DNA from 2 places in the Microbacterium sp. M4A5_1d genome. Region 1 is predicted to be linked to the other one. Evidence: predicted binding sites of a transcription regulator. Region 1 holds the regulator's gene; the other holds the start of a gene.

The links. Region 1 encodes LexA, which represses DNA repair genes until DNA is damaged. Its sites were predicted from a motif close to TCGAACANNTGTTCGA; they were not measured.
Region 2: the regulator LexA is predicted to act here: its motif matches at 4,732-4,747, upstream of ACLBWJ_RS02440 (DUF222 domain-containing protein).

The regions. Positions count from the first base shown of each region.
Region 1 covers NZ_JBKFAD010000001.1:879,426-887,197, forward strand. Annotated here, with positions in the region: gene priA (bifunctional 1-(5-phosphoribosyl)-5-((5-phosphoribosylamino)methylideneamino)imidazole-4-carboxamide isomerase/phosphoribosylanthranilate isomerase PriA) at 1-97, opposite strand, end outside; gene hisH (imidazole glycerol phosphate synthase subunit HisH) at 156-818, opposite strand; gene hisB (imidazoleglycerol-phosphate dehydratase HisB) at 815-1,420, opposite strand; gene ACLBWJ_RS04270 (histidinol-phosphate transaminase) at 1,417-2,502, opposite strand; gene ACLBWJ_RS04275 (LysM peptidoglycan-binding domain-containing protein) at 2,574-2,933, opposite strand; gene lexA (transcriptional repressor LexA) at 3,190-3,855, shown strand; gene ACLBWJ_RS04285 (prolyl oligopeptidase family serine peptidase) at 3,957-5,885, shown strand; gene hflX (GTPase HflX) at 6,005-7,333, opposite strand; gene ACLBWJ_RS04295 (class I SAM-dependent methyltransferase) at 7,608-7,772, shown strand, end outside.
Region 2 covers NZ_JBKFAD010000001.1:508,868-516,639, forward strand. Annotated here, with positions in the region: gene ilvD (dihydroxy-acid dehydratase) at 1-773, opposite strand, end outside; gene otsB (trehalose-phosphatase) at 803-1,594, opposite strand; gene ACLBWJ_RS02425 (alpha,alpha-trehalose-phosphate synthase (UDP-forming)) at 1,591-3,072, opposite strand; gene ACLBWJ_RS02430 (hypothetical protein) at 3,154-3,411, shown strand; gene ACLBWJ_RS02435 (acetyl-CoA C-acyltransferase) at 3,430-4,614, opposite strand; gene ACLBWJ_RS02440 (DUF222 domain-containing protein) at 4,919-6,223, shown strand; tRNA gene ACLBWJ_RS02445 (tRNA-Lys) at 6,295-6,370, opposite strand; gene ACLBWJ_RS02450 (inositol monophosphatase family protein) at 6,465-7,301, shown strand; gene ACLBWJ_RS02455 (hypothetical protein) at 7,298-7,772, shown strand, end outside.

The DNA.
Region 1 (7,772 bases):
TGCCGGCCTCGCCCTGGGTCAGGCGCACGGCCTTCCCGTCGGCGACGTCGACGGCGGGCAGGAGGATCAGTTCGGGGGTGGACGCGAAGTCGTTCATCACATTCCAGGGGTGGGTCGGGATGCACGCTCGTCCACGCGAGCGCACCAGAGGGAGACTAGTGGCGCGGCAGGGCGCCGATCCAATTGGCGAGGAGACGGATGCCGGCGGCCCCCGACTTCTCAGGGTGGAACTGCGTCGCCGAGAGCGGCCCGTTCTCGACGGCCGCGAGGAAGGGCGCGCCGTAGTCGCACCAGGTCAGCACGGGCTCGGCGAAGGGCTTCATGACCTCGAGGCTCCAGTCCTGGGCACCGTACGAGTGCACGAAGTAGAAGCGCTCGTCCTCCAGACCGTCGAACAGCGTCGACCCTGCGCCCGCGCGCACGGTGTTCCACCCCATGTGGGGCAGCACCGGGGCCTGCAGCTCGGTGACGGTGCCCGGCCACTGCCCGAGGCCCTCGGTGTCATCGCCGCGCTCGACGCCGTTGCCGAACATGATCTGCATGCCGACGCAGATGCCCAGCACCGGGCGCCCCCCGGCCAGGCGCCGCTCGATAATCTCGTCGCCGCGGCTCTCGCGCAGGGCGGCCATGACCGCACTGAACGCACCGACCCCGGGAACCAGAAGACCGTCCGCATCGCGGATGAGACCACGATCGGACGTCAGTCGGGCGTCCGCACCCGCGGCGGAGAGTGCCTTTACGGCCGAGTGGATGTTGCCCGAGCCGTAATCGAGGACGGCGACGAGCGGCGCGCGTCCGGTCGTGTCGCCCTCGGTCATAGGGCGCCCTTCGTGCTGGGGATGCCGTGCACGAGCGGATCGAGCGCCTTGGCCTGCCGGAAGGCACGGGCGAAGGCCTTGTACTCCGCCTCGGCGATGTGGTGCGGGTCGCGTCCGCCGAGCACGCGGACGTGCATCGTCAGGCCGGCGTTGAACGCGATCGCCTCGAACGTGTGCCGCACGAGCGACCCCGTGAAGTGCCCGCCGATGAGGTGGTACTCGTATCCCTCGGGCTCTCCCGTGTGCACGAGGTAGGGACGCCCGGAGATGTCGACGACAGCCTGCGCGAGCGCCTCGTCGAGGGGCACGAGCGCATCGCCGTAGCGGGAGATGCCCGACTTGTCGCCCAGCGCAGAGCGCAGCGCCTGCCCGAGCACGATCGCGACATCCTCGACCGTGTGGTGCGCGTCGATGTGCGTGTCGCCCGTCGCGCGTACAGTCAGGTCGGTGAGCGAGTGCTTCGCGAACGCCGTCAGCAGATGATCGAAGAACGGCACGGTCGTCTCGATCGTGCTGATCCCGGTCCCGTCGAGGTCGAGCTCGAGTTCGACACTCGACTCGCTCGTGGCACGACGGATGCTGGCCGTTCGGGGGCTGGTCATGCCTCCGAGTCTATCGACGCCAGTGCTTCGAGGAACGCGGTCGTCTCGTCTTCCGTACCGGCACTGACGCGCAGGCTGTGCGGGATGCCGACGTCGCGGACGAGGATGCCGCGATCGTAGAGCGCCTGCCAGGTGGCGCGCGGGTCGTCGACCCCGTCGAACAGGACGAAGTTCGTCCAGCTCTCGTAGGCGTGGTACCCGAGGGCATCGAGCGTCGCCGACATCCGATCGCGCTGCGCGACGATCTCGTCCACCATCCGGAGCATCGTCGACGAGTGCGACAGCGCGGCTGTCGCGGCCGCCTGCGTGAGGGCGCTGAGGTGGTACGGCAGGCGGACAAGACGCAGAGCGTCGATGAGGGTCGCGTCGGCGGCGAGATAGCCGACGCGCGCACCGGCGAAGGCGAACGCCTTGCTCATCGTGCGCGAGACGACCAGGCGCTCCCGCTCGCCGAGCAGCGTCAGCGCGGAGGGGCTCTCGCGCGGCGCGAACTCCTGATAGGCCTCGTCGACGATCACGATTCCGTCGGTGGCGTCGTACACCGCCTCGATGACGTCGAGACCGAGCGGCGTGCCGGTCGGGTTGTTGGGCGCGCAGAGGAAGACGACGTCGGGGCGTAGTTCGGAGACTTGTGCCGCGGCGGAGGCCGGGTCGAGCGTGAAGTCGGGGCCGCGCGTGCCCGCGACGTACTGCGCGCCGGTGGCTCGCGTCAGCAGCGGGTACATCGAGTACGTGGGGCCGAAGCCCATGGCGGTGCGCCCCGGGCCGCCGAAGGCCTGGAGCAGGTGCTGCAGCACCTCGTTCGATCCGTTCGCGGCCCAGATGCGATCGGGGGTGAGGCCGTGACCGAGGTACTCGGCGAAGGACTCGCGGAGGTGCGTGAACTCGCGGTCGGGATAGCGGTTGACGTCGCGCAGGGCACGGGCGACGGCATCCAGGATGTCGTCTGCGACCTCTTCGGGAACGGGATGCGTGTTCTCGTTGACGTTCAGCGCGACCGGAAGCGGCGCCTGCGCGGCGCCGTACGGGGTGAGGCCTCGCAGATCGTCTCTGAGGGGCAGATCATCCAGACTCGGGCTCATCCCACCCATGCTAGGCCGCGTCCGAGTCCGGCGTGGCCGCACCCCAGCTTCTGCGCCGAAGACGGCGGGCTTCAGCTCGCGGCGTCGTACTCGGCGGGGATGGCGAGTGTCTGGCCTGCCTCGAGCTGACCAGAGCCGAGGGCGTTCAGCCGGATGATGGCGTCGACGACGTCACGGGGGTCGGCGGCCGGCGCCACCTCTTCAGCGATCGACCAGAGCGATTCGCCCGACATGACGGTCACCGTCGTGAACGACCCCTCGGGCGCGCCCGCCTCGTTGGAGGCGAGTGCTCCCCCGCCGGAGAGCACGGCAGCGGTGACGGCGACGACGGCGGGAAGTGCGGCGATCGCTGCGATGACGCGACGTCCACGGCGCGTCAGGCGCAGACGGGTGCGGGGGGCCGGTGCGAAGCGGGCATCGATCGTGATCATGACATCTCCTCGGGAGCGGTAGGAAGATTCGCTCCCGCCTCTCGGCCGGGAGAGGCGGGTGCGAACTTCGGTTCCGAACGTATCTTCGATATTGTGTGGTGTCAACCACCCACCGAAATCGGAGACCGATCGAAGAGACACGCGGAGCGTTCCGTGATGTCGCTGTCGGATCGGGCTACCTTTTCGACAGCGAGAGCCCACCACGAACCTCCGACATCGGGTCGGGGACGGGGCGCGACGACAGGAGACCGGCGGTATGAGCGAGAAGCCGCAGACGCGACGACGCAAGAATCTGAGCGATAAGCAGCTCGCGATCCTCGAGGTGATCCAGCACGCGATCGCCCGCAACGGCTACCCGCCGAGCATGCGCGAGATCGGCGACGCCGTCGGCCTCAAGTCGCTGTCGAGCGTCACCCACCAGCTGAACCAGCTCGAGCTGAGCGGATACCTCCGCCGCGACCCCGGCAAGACCCGCGCGATGGAGGTCCTCATCGACCTCCCCGGCACGGCCGGCGAGAACCCCGCCGACGCCGCGCCCGCCCTCGGCGACGCCGCCCTCGTGCCGCTCGTGGGCCGCATCGCGGCGGGCGTCCCGATCACCGCCGACCAGCAGGTCGAGGAGATCTTCCCCCTGCCGCGTCAGCTCGTCGGCAAGGGCGAGCTGTTCATGCTCAAGGTCGTCGGCGACTCCATGATCGACGCCGCCATCTGCGACGGCGACTGGGTCGTCGTGCGGGCACAGGCGACCGCCGACAACGGCGAGATCGTCGCGGCCATGCTCGACGGCGAGGCCACCGTCAAGACGCTCCGTCAGCGCGACGGCCACACCTGGCTCCTCCCCCGCAACTCGGCGTTCGAGCCGATCCTCGGCGATGACGCCACCATCCTCGGCAAGGTCGTCGCCGTCCTCCGCACGGTCTGACCTCGCCGCACCGACGGAACTGCGGGAGGGGATGCCGCGACTCGGCGGCATCCCCTCCCGTCGTCCGGCACGACCCGGATCCGCTCGCGTAGCGTGGCGGTATGTCGCAGCAGCAACTCCCGTACGGTTCTTGGCCCTCCCCCCTGACCGCCTCGTGGGCCAGCGCGTCCTCGTTGCGCCTCGACGGCGCGCGCTTCGTCGGGGATGAGATCTGGTGGGGCGAATCCCTTCCCGATGAGGCCGGTCGCGTCGCCGTCATGCGCCGCCGCCGCGACGATTCTGTGGAGGTCGTCCTCCCCGCGCCCGGGAACGCGCGATCGCGTGTGCACGAGTATGGCGGCGGCGCCTGGACGGCGTCCGACGACGGCGAGCTGTTCTTCGTCGACAAGTCGGACCAGCGCATTCGACGCCTCCGCCCGGGCGGCGAGCCCGAGGCGCTCACCCCAGAGGAGAGCGGCACCCACTACGGCGGTCTCCGCTGGCAGCACGGCGCGCTTCTCGCGGTGCGCGAGCGCGAGCGCCCGGGGCGCACTCCCGAACGACACATCGTGCGGATCGACGGCGCGAGCAGCGATGAGAACGCCGCGAGCGGCGACGAAGCGGGAGTGACGGAGCTCGCCGGGGGCAGCGACTTCGTGGCTCAGCCTGCGCTGTCACCCGACGGATCACAGCTCGCGTGGGTGGCGTGGGATCACCCGGACATGCCCTGGGACCGCACCCGCATCCGTGTCATCGAGCTCGACGCCCCGGATCGTGTCCGTGAGCTGGCCGGCGGCAGCACGGCCGCGCTGCAGCCGGAATGGACATCGGACGGCCAGCTGTTGCTGCTCGACGAGCCGACGGGGCGCTGGAACCTCCATCGCGTCGACCCCGCGACCGGCGCGGCACCCGTCGCGGTCTCCCCCGCCGACGCCGACACGGGCGGTGGCCTGTGGGTCCTCGGCACCCGGTGGTACGCGCCGCTCGACGACGGCCGCGTCGTGGCCGTCCGCACGCACGGCTCGGACCAGCTCGTGATCGTCGACCGCGACGGCGGCGCGATCCCGCTCCCCTTCCCCGCCACCGCTCGACTGCAGATCGAGGACGTCCGCGGCAGCCGCGCCCTCGTGAGCGGCGCCATGCCCGGGGCGAGCGGGCTCTGGCTGGTCGATCTCGACAGCGGCGAGACGACAGCGGTGCGCGGCGGTACCCCCGATATCGACGAGGCATGGATCCCCCATGCCCGTCAGATCACCACCGAGGGTCCCTACGGCCCGGTGCACGCCTTCGCCTATCCGCCGACGAACCCCGATGTCACGGCGCCGACCGACGAGCTGCCGCCGTACCTCGTCTGGGTGCACGGCGGGCCGACGTCGCACGTGGGCGGCACCGCCGACGCCAAGGCGGCCTACTTCACCAGCCGAGGCATCGGCGTGCTCGACGTGAACTACGGCGGGTCGACCGGGTACGGCCGGTCGTACCGTGAACGGCTGAAGGGCCAGTGGGGCGTCGTCGACGTCGATGATGTCGCGGCGGCGGCACGCGGCCTCGCCGCCGACGGACTCGCCGATGCGTCACGGCTCGCGATCGAGGGCGGGTCGGCCGGTGGCTGGACCGTGTTGGCGGCGCTCGTCGGCACGGACGTGTTCGGCGCGGGCGTCTCGCGCTACGGCGTCGGCGATGCCCGCGCCCTCGCGGCCGAGACCCACGACTTCGAGGCGCGCTACCTCGACGGCCTGATCGGTCCCCTTCCCGAAGCGGAGCACGTGTACATCGAGCGCTCGCCGCTGAGCCACGCCGAGGGTTTCCGCGTGCCGCTGCTGCTTCTCCAGGGCGACGAGGACGCCGTCGTGCCGCCGGCGCAGGCCGAGGCCATCCGCGACGCACTCGTCGCGCAGGGCGTGCACCACGCCTATGTCCTGTACGCGGGCGAGGGGCACGGGTTCCGACGGACCGAGACGATCGTGAACGCTCTGGAGAGCGAGCTGGCGTTCCTCGGTCAGGTGTTCGGTTTCGACACGCCCGGCGTCGCGCCGATCGAGCTCGACTGAGCCCGGCGACCGCCTGGCGCTGATACGCCTGTCAGGCCGGCGATGCTGGTGAGGCCTTCCGCATCCGCGGCGGGCTCACCAGCACCGCCGAGCCTGCAGGTGTATCGCCGACCGCGGGCTCAGACGGCGTAGGGCGCGAGCTCAGCCGCGAGACGCTCGGAGACGTGCGCGTGCACGGCCGTGCCGTCCTCCTCGTGCGAGGTGGCGACGATGTGGCCGCTCTCGTGCACGGCCGAGATCAGGTCGCCACGGTCGTACGGCACGAGAGCGCGCACCTCCACCGCCGGCAGCGGCAGCGCATCCTCGATCGCGGCGCGCAACTCGTCGATGCCCTCACCCGTGCGCGACGACACGAAGTGGGCCGTCGGCTCGAGCCCGCGCAGCAGCAGCCGCGCATCGTCGTCGACGAGGTCGGCCTTGTTGAAGACGACGAGCTCGCGGGTGGCGCGAGCGCCCACGTCGCCCATCACGTCGCGGACGGTCGCGAGCTGCGCGGCGGGGTCGGGATGCGAGCCGTCGACGACGTGGACGATGACGTCCGCGCCCGAGACCTCCTCGAGCGTGGACCGGAACGCCTCGACGAGCTGGTGCGGGAGATTGCGGACGAAGCCGACGGTGTCGGTGAGCGTGAACACGCGCCCGTCGGCGGCCTCGGCCCGACGCACCGTGGCATCCAGCGTCGCGAACAGAGCGTTCTCGACCAGGACACCCGCGCTCGTCAGCCGGTTCAGCAGGCTGGACTTGCCGGCGTTGGTGTAACCGGCGATCGCCACCGAGGGGATCGTGTTGCGCCGACGCTCGGCCCGCTTCGCCTCGCGCGACGGCGCGAACTCCCGGATCTGCTTGCGCAGCTGCGCCATGCGGGTGCGGATGCGGCGCCGGTCGAGCTCGATCTTCGTCTCACCGGGACCGCGCGAGCCCATGCCCGCACCGCCCGCGCCGACCTGGCCACCGGCCTGGCGGCTCATCGACTCGCCCCACCCGCGCAGACGCGGCAGGAGGTACTCGAGCTGCGCGAGCTCGACCTGGGCCTTGCCCTCACGGCTCTTCGCGTGCTGGCTGAAGATGTCGAGGATGACGGTCGTGCGGTCGATGACCTTGACCTTCGCAACATCCTCGAGGGCGCGCCGCTGGCTCGGCGCCAATTCGGTGTCGGCGATCACGGTGTCGGCGCCGACCGCGGCGACGAGGTCGCGCAGCTCGGCGGCCTTGCCGCGTCCGATGTAGGTGGCGGGGTCGGGATGCGGTCGGCGCTGCAGAACGCCGTCGAGCACGACCGCACCGGCGGTCTCGGCCAGGGCCGCGAGCTCGCGCAGCGAGTTCTCCGCGTCCTCGTGCGACCCCTGGGGATACACGCCGACGAGCACGACGTTCTCGAGTCGCAGCTGTCGGTACTCGACTTCGGTGACGTCCTCGAGCTCTGTGGACAGGCCAGGGACACGGCGCAGCGCCGCGCGCTCCTCGCGATCCCACTGGTCGCCGTCGGTGTCTCCGTACGACACCGTCGACTCATCCTGCAGCGCCTGCGCGCCGCCGAAGACGCGGATCGACGAGCGCGTCTCCGCGCTCGCGAGCACGCGATCGACCGGGTCCACCGCGATGTCGCCGTCGCCGTCGGGGGTGGTGATATGCGTCATAACTCTCTTCCCGGGATGCCCGTGCCCGGGCATCCGTGAATTCTAGTCTCCCGCCGGTACGTCCGGCTCCGATACGCTCGGATGCATGGGGAGCGATCACTACTTCAGCGCGTCCCCGTCCAGCGAACAGAACCTCCGCCGTATCCGCGTGACCCTCGCGGGTCACGCCGTCGAGGTCACGACCGCGGGCGGGGTGTTCAGCCCTGACCACGTGGATTCGGGTACAGGGGTTCTTCTGGCCAATACTCCG
Region 2 (7,772 bases), 370 kb from region 1:
CCCTGACGCAGGAGGTTGACGACGGCCTCGCCCGAGCGATGGGCGTAGTAGTCGCGACGGCGGTCGGCCGACGGCGGCGCGGCGGAGCCCGGCAGGCTGAGGCCGAGGGCCTCGCCGACGGAGGCCATCGTGTTGGCGGTGTACATCCCGCCGCAGGCACCCTCCCCCGGGACGATCGCGCACTCGATGCGCTTGAGGTCCGCCTCGCTCATCTTTCCGGCACGGCACGCGCCGACACCCTCGAACGAGTCGATGATCGTGACGTCCTTCTCGGTGCCGTCGCTCAGCTTGACCCAGCCCGGCATCGTCGAGCCGGCGTACAGGAAGACGCTCGACAGGCCGAGGCGCGCGCTCGCCATCATCATGCCGGGGATCGACTTGTCGCAGCCGGCGAGCAGGACCGTGCCGTCGAGGCGTTCGGCCATGATGACGGCCTCGACCGAGTCGGCGATGACCTCGCGCGACACGAGGGAGAAGTGCATGCCCTCGTGGCCCATCGAGATGCCGTCCGAGACGGAGATGGTGCCGAACTGCAGCGGGTAGCCGCCGCCCGAGTGGACGCCCTCCTTGGCACCCTGCGCGAGCCGGTCGAGGCTCAGGTTGCAGGGGGTGATCTCGTTCCAGCTCGAGGCGATGCCGATCTGGGGCTTGTCCCAGTCCTCGTCGCCCATTCCGACGGCACGGAGCATGCCTCGGGAGGTCGTGGCTTCGATGCCGTCGGTGACGGCACGACTGCGGGGCTTGATGTCGATGGTCTCGGAGCTGTCGGACATTCTCGAATTCTATGCCCGTGCGGCAGGGCTCATTCTCCCGCCCGGGCCTCGGCGAGCCGTCCCAGCAGGACCGCGAGGGCGGCGGCATCCGCCACTCGGTATTGAGCGACCGTCTCTCCCCCACCCACGCGGATCCCCACGTCGCCCGGGTCGAGCGAGGCGAGCGCGTCCTCGTCGGTCACGTCGTCGCCGGCGAAGAGGACGACGTCGGCCCCGACCCGATCACGGAGGCTGCGGACGGCCGAGTCCTTGCCCTCGTGCCGCGAGGCGAACTCGAGGATGTCCTGGCCGGTGCGGCGGCGCCACGCGGGCGCCTCGGTCCGGACGAGATCATCGATCCGGGTGGCTGCCTCGGCGGCCTGCTCCCGATCGGCCAACCGCGTGTGGAGGGCGAACCCGAACCGCTTGTGCTCGATCCATGCGCCGTCGAGGCCTCCGATGATCTGCTCCGCGCGCGCCGTGAGCTCGTCGCGGAGTGAGACGTCGCTGTCGCTGTCCTGGGCGGAGTCCGCGCCCGGATGCCAGAACTCGGCACCGTGCGAGCCGGCGAGATGTATCCGCGAATCCGGCTCGCGCTCGGAGATCTCGGCCAGGTGTTCGAGCGTACGACCCGACACGAGCGCGACCGTCGTCGCGGGTGCGTGAGCGAGCCGCGCGAGCGCGTCGCGCGCGGCGGGCAGCATTCTGGCCGACATCGGCTCATCGACGAGCGGGGCGAGCGTGCCGTCGAAGTCGAGCGCGATGAGGAGGTGCCGTGCGCTCGCTGCGCGCGCGACGGCTTCTGCGAGACCCTCGGGCGATGTGGACGCGACGGCGCTCATGCGCGGTGCTCCGCTTCGGTGGCGGCGGTCGAGACGGCGCGCGCGGTGGCAGCCGACTCAGCCGGGCTATTGGACTGAGCGGCGGTAGCGAGCGCGTCCAGGAATGATCGTGACCAGTCGTCGACGTCGTGTTCGCGGACGCGCTTGCGGAGAGCCCGCATGCGCCTCCCCTGCTCGGCTGCGGGCATCTCGATCGCCCGCACGATGGCATCCTTCATTCCGTCGATGTCGTGCGGGTTGATGCGCACGGCGCTCGCGAGTTCGTCGGCAGCACCGGCGAACTCGCTCAGGACGAGTACCCCGCGGTTGTCGATGCGACTGGCGACGTACTCCTTCGCGACGAGGTTCATGCCGTCACGGAGCGCGGTGACGAGCATGATGTCGGCGGCGAGGAAGAGGGCCACCATCTCTTCGCGCGGGAACGCCTGGTGCATGTAGCGGATCGCGCTGTGACCCCAGGTGTCGTGGTCGCCGTTGATGCGCGCGACGGTCAGCTCGATCTCGTCGCGCAGCTGCACGTACGACTCGACGCGCTCCCGGCTGGGGCTGGCGACCTGCACGAGAGTGGCGTCCTCGACGGAGACCCGTCCGTCCTCGATGAGCTCGCCGAAGGCCTTGAGGCGGTGCCGGATGCCCTTCGTGTAGTCCAGCCGGTCGACGCCGAGCAGGACCGTCTTGGGGTTGCCGAGATCCTCGCGGATCTCCGCGGCCCGCGCCTGGATGTCAGGACGCTGTGCGAGCTCGATGTAGTCGTCGGTCGAGATCGAGATCGGGAACGCCTTGGCGAGTGCCGTGCGGTGCCCTCCGCCCGGGGCGGGGACGCGGATGCCGCTGGCCTTGGTTTCGTACCGCAGTTGACGCCGCACAGCGCGCGCGAAATTGCCGGCGTCGGCCACGCGCTGGAAACCGATCACGTCAGCGCCCAGGAGGCCCTCCAGCACCTGCTTCCGCCACGGGAGCTGCGAGTACAGCCCGTAAGCGGGGAACGGGATGTGGTGGAAGTACCCGATCGTGAGGTCGGGACGCATGTCGCGCAGCATCTTCGGCACGAGCTGCAGCTGGTAGTCCTGCACCCACACGGTTCCGCCGTCCGCTGCCACCGCAGCCGCAGCCTCGGCGAAGCGCCTGTTCACGCGCTGGTATGCCTCCCACCAATTGCGCCGGTATCGCGGGGCGGCGATGACGTCGTGGTAGAGGGGCCAGATCGTGTCGTTGGAGAAGCCCTCGTAGTAGTCCTCGACGTCGGCGCCGCTGAGGGCGACGGGAACGAGGTGCATGCCGTCGAAGTCGAACGGATCGAACTCGAGGTCGGGCTTTCCGGGCCAGCCGACCCACGCGCCCTCGGTGCGGCGCATGACGGGCTCGAGGGCGGTGACGAGCCCTCCCGGCGAACGGCGCCATTCTCCGTCCCCACCACCGTCCGTGTTCCGGTCAACCGGAAGCCGGTTGGCGACGACGACGAAATCAGCGGTGCTCATGCATGCCTCCAGGCTGCGATCGGCGGTGATCCCAGCCTACCCGCGCGCCCAGCGCCCCCTGCGGGCGGCTACGTTTGTGGTATGCGCAAGTACCTTTTCGGCACCGGCCTCCTCTCCGCGATCACCGGTGGCGTGACGCTCCTCCGCTCGGCCCGCAGCGACGAGCCGTTCACGTGGCGCACCGCCCTGGCATGGCTCAGCTGGGGCATCACGATGGCGCTGGCGATCGGCGCCGTCGTCGACAGCTACCGCGGTGCTCGTGGGCGGCTCGTGGCGGACGACTCGAACGTCGACCGCGACAAGCTCTTCGCGGAGCGGGTCAAGCGCGGCCGGCGCTGACCCCGGGTCGAGGCGGGCTCAGCGCGTCAGGATGAGCGCTTCGCCCTGACCGCCGCCGCCGCACAGACCCGCGGCCGCTGCGCCGGCTCCGCGGCGCGCGAGCTCATGGGCGAGATGGACGACGAGCCGTGCTCCGGAAGCGCCGATGGGGTGCCCGAGCGCGATGCCGCCGCCGTCGATGTTGACGATGTCAGCAGAGACACCGAGCCGGCGCACCGATGCTGCCACGACGGCGCCGAACGCCTCGTTGATCTCGACGAGATCGAGCTCCGAGACCGACATACCCTGCTTGGCCAGCGCCCGCTCGATCGCGGCGGCCGGCTGCTCGTGGAGCGAGTTGTCGGGACCGGCGACCTGGCCGTTGGCGCCGACGACGGCCATCACCGACCATCCCTCCCGCTCGGCGCACTCGCGCGTCGTCAACACGACCGCCGCTGCGCCATCTGAGATCTGAGAGGCATTGCCGGCGGTGATCGAGCCGTCCTTCGCGAAGGCGGGACGCAGCCCACCGAGGGTGTCGACGGTCGTATCGGCACGGATGCCCTCATCGGTATCGACGATGAGAGGCTCGCCCCGACGCTGCGGCACCGCCACCGGGGCGATCTCAGCCGCGAAGCGGCCTGCGTCGCGGGCTGCCGCAGCACGCTGATGAGAGCGCGCGGCAGCGGCATCCTGGTCCTGCCTGGACACAGCGAACCGAGGGTTGAGGCGCTCGGTCGAGGCGCCCATGCTCTCGCGGTCGTACGCATCGGTGAGCCCGTCGAAGGCGGTGTGGTCGAGCACCTCGATCGATCCATAGGACCAGCCCGAACGCGAGCCCGGGAGGAGGTGGGGCGCCCGGCTCATCGATTCCATGCCGCCGGCTACCACGACCTCGGCGTCGCCGAGCGCGATCATGCGCGCGGCGTCGATGATCGCCGTGAGGCCGGAGAGGCAGACCTTGTTGACGCTCGAGGCCGGGACGTCCCAGCCGATGCCGCCCGCGAGCGCGGCCTGCCGAGCCGGATTCTGTCCATTGCCCGCGGGGAGGACCTGCCCCATGATGACGGCGTCGACCGCAGTGGCGGCGACGCCTGATGCCGCGAGAGCACCGGCGATGGCGGCGCCACCGAGCTCGGGGGCCGGAACGGACGACAGACTCCCCTGCAAGCGCCCCTGCGGCGTGCGGGCGGCGGCGACGATGACGATCTCGGGCGTGGTCATGTTCTCAAGCCTACGAGCGTCCCCGACGTCGATGGCCCGTGCAGGTCCCCGCCGCGGGGACGAGATTCCGGCCCCTGTGGAGAGTGGCGGGCCGATGTCGGGGGTTCGTGACAGTATTCGAACATGCATTCGAATGACGAACTCGGCGGCCGACTCGGCAGCGGGATGGGCAGCGACGGTGACGTCGATGCCCTGGCGGTGCTGGTCGCGGATGCCGAGGGCGCGGCGGATGCTGCGCGGTTGGCGCAGATTCGTGAGGTTCGGGTGCTCGCTGCGGCGGGGGGTTCTCGCGGAGAAGCAGGCCGTGGGCGCGTCGGAGAAGGTCAAGGCGCGCGAGATGGCGTTGCGCGGGATCGCCGCGGAGCTGGCCGGGGTGTTCGTCGCGACCGACCGGACACTGCAGCGGCGGATCGACGAGGCGCGCGATCTGGTCGACAACTTCCCGCTGACGATGGCCGCGTGGGAGGACGGGCGCATCGTGCGTGGGCATGTGCGGGTGATTCAGGAGGTCGGATGCCTCGTGCCCGTGGAGGGCCGGGCGGAGTTCGAACGCGTCGCGATCGAGCGGTGCGAGGGCGAGACACCGAACCGGGTGCGGGACGCGTTGCGGATGATCGCGGAGCGGATTCACCCGCGGACGTTCACCGAACGGCACGAGGAGGCAGCGGCGGGGCGGTGCGTGTGGGTGCAGCCCGGGCCGGATGGGATGTCCGATTTGATCGCGACCTTGCCGACGGTGATCGCGGACGGGATCGTGGACCGGCTCACTCGTCAGGCGCGGGAGATCATCAACGCGCGGGCCCAGGCTGACGCGGCGGGCGTTGACGCTGACGCGCCTGACGCTCGAGCCGACACCAATGGCGGCGCGCCCGGCGCCGACACGACAATCCGCGACGGGTCGTCGTTCGTCGACGATGCCCGCACCATCGACCAGGTCCGCGCCGACGTGTTCTCCGACCTCCTCCTCGCTGCGTCGCCGGCGCTCGACCCGACCGGCACCGGTGACGGCGACGGAACGCTCGGGGCGATCCGGGCACACGTGCAAGTCGCCGTGTCCGCGCTGACGCTCATGGGACAGGACGACGGGCCGGCCGACCTCGCGGGGCGCTCCCCCATCGACGCCGCCACCGCACGCGAACTCGCAGGTAACGCGACCTCCTGGGAACGGTTGCTCACCCACCCGGTCACGGGAACCGTGCTCGAGTGCGACAGCTACCGGCCCACCGCCGCCATGGTCAGGCTGCTGCGGGCCCGGGACCGGCACTGCCGGTTCCCCGGATGCCGGCAACCCACGATCCGGTGCGAACTCGACCACACCATCGCCGCATCCGACGGCGGTGCCACCCACGTGTGCAACCTCGCCAACCTCTGCAAGAGACACCACGACGTCAAACACCACACCCGATGGCACGTGCGACAACTCGCGGGCGGAAGGCTGATCTGGACCTCACCCACCGGGCGGATCTACCGCGAAGACGCACCACCACCACTCGTCGCATTCACCGTCACGGAACCGCCCGGCGGTGACGGACGGCACTCCGTCCTGCACGCAGCACCGACCGGGTCGGTCGCTGTCGCGCGGCCCGCTCGCAGCGCTCCGCCGTTCTGAGGCGCTCGACCGCGCCCTGACGGCAACACACGAAGGCCCCGCAACTGGCGAGAGTTGCAGGACCTTCGTGCTGGTGCACCCCCTGGGACTCGAACCCAGAACCCACTGATTAAGAGTCAGTTGCTCTGCCGATTGAGCTAGAGGTGCAGGCTGTTCGCAGTGAAGCGAACCGAGGAGAAACGTTACCCCACTTCGCGTCGTCGCGCCAATCGAGGCCCCCGGCGCGTCGTATCCTGGAGCCGTGACCCCCACCACACCGGATCTGACAGCGCCTTCTGCAGACGCCCTGGCCGACGACCTGGCATTCGCACTCCGGTTGGCAGACGCCGCCGACGCGGTGAGCATGGCCCGTTTCGACGCGGCCGACCTCGACGTGCACCTGAAAGCGGACGCGTCGCACGTCACCGAGGCAGACCTCGCCACAGAACGCGCCATCCGCGACATGCTGGCCGCCGAGCGCCCGGACGACGGCGTGCTGGGCGAGGAGTATGGCGCCACCGGCGACGCACGACGCCAGTGGATCATCGACCCGATCGACGGCACCGCGAACTACCTCAAGGGCATCCCGATGTGGGCGACCCTGATCGCGCTGTCCGTGGACGGCACGCCTCGCGTCGGCGTCGTCAGTCAGCCGGCCATCGGTCGTCGCTGGTGGGCCGCGACAGGGCACGGGGCGTGGACGAACGTCCCGGGCGAGACGACGCCGCGGTCACTCTCGGTCTCGTCGATCGACGACCTCGCGCAGGCGAGCATCAGCTTCCAGAGCATCCACCAGTGGGATGAAGTCGGCCGGGGCGAACAGCTCCTCGCACTCTCGCGCCGAGTCTGGCGCGATCGTGGCTACGGCGACGCGTGGCCCTACATGCTCCTCGCCGAAGGACGGCTCGAGTTCGTCGCCGAGTTCGGTGTCAAGGAGTACGACCTGGCCGCCCACGTGCCCATCGTCACCGAGGCAGGGGGACGCTTCACCGACATCGACGGCGCTGAGACCCTGTCGACGCGCTCATCGCTCGCGACCAACGGCATCCTGCACGACACCTTCCTCGAGATGCTCGCTCACGAGGGCGGTCGCGCATGACCCGGCGGCACGCATCCCTCGTCCTGGCGACCGGCTCGGCCCTGGCTCTGACGTTCCTGACCGGCTGCTCCGCACCCGAACCGACGGAGACCGCGCCGCCGGAAGCCGTCCCCTCCTCTCCCGTCGCGACGCCAGAGGCCACCGCCTCGGAGCCGGCGCTCCCGGACCCGACCTGCGAGAACATCATCCGAGAGGCCAGCCTCGAAGAGCTGCAGTCGCAGGGCTGGGAGTACCAGCAGGGCCCGTTCATGATCGGCGAGATGCAGATCGACGCGGGCGTCTCCTGCACCTGGACGAACGCGGCCGAACCTGGCGGGAACATCCTCCAGTTCGGCTGGGCACCGCTGACAGCCGCCGAGACCTCAGACGCCGAGCGCGCCCTTGTTTCGGAAGGCTGGATCCGCGAAGAGGGCGACGGCGGGGTCTACATCACCGAAGATCCGGCGTTCGCGCTGAACATCGACGGCGACG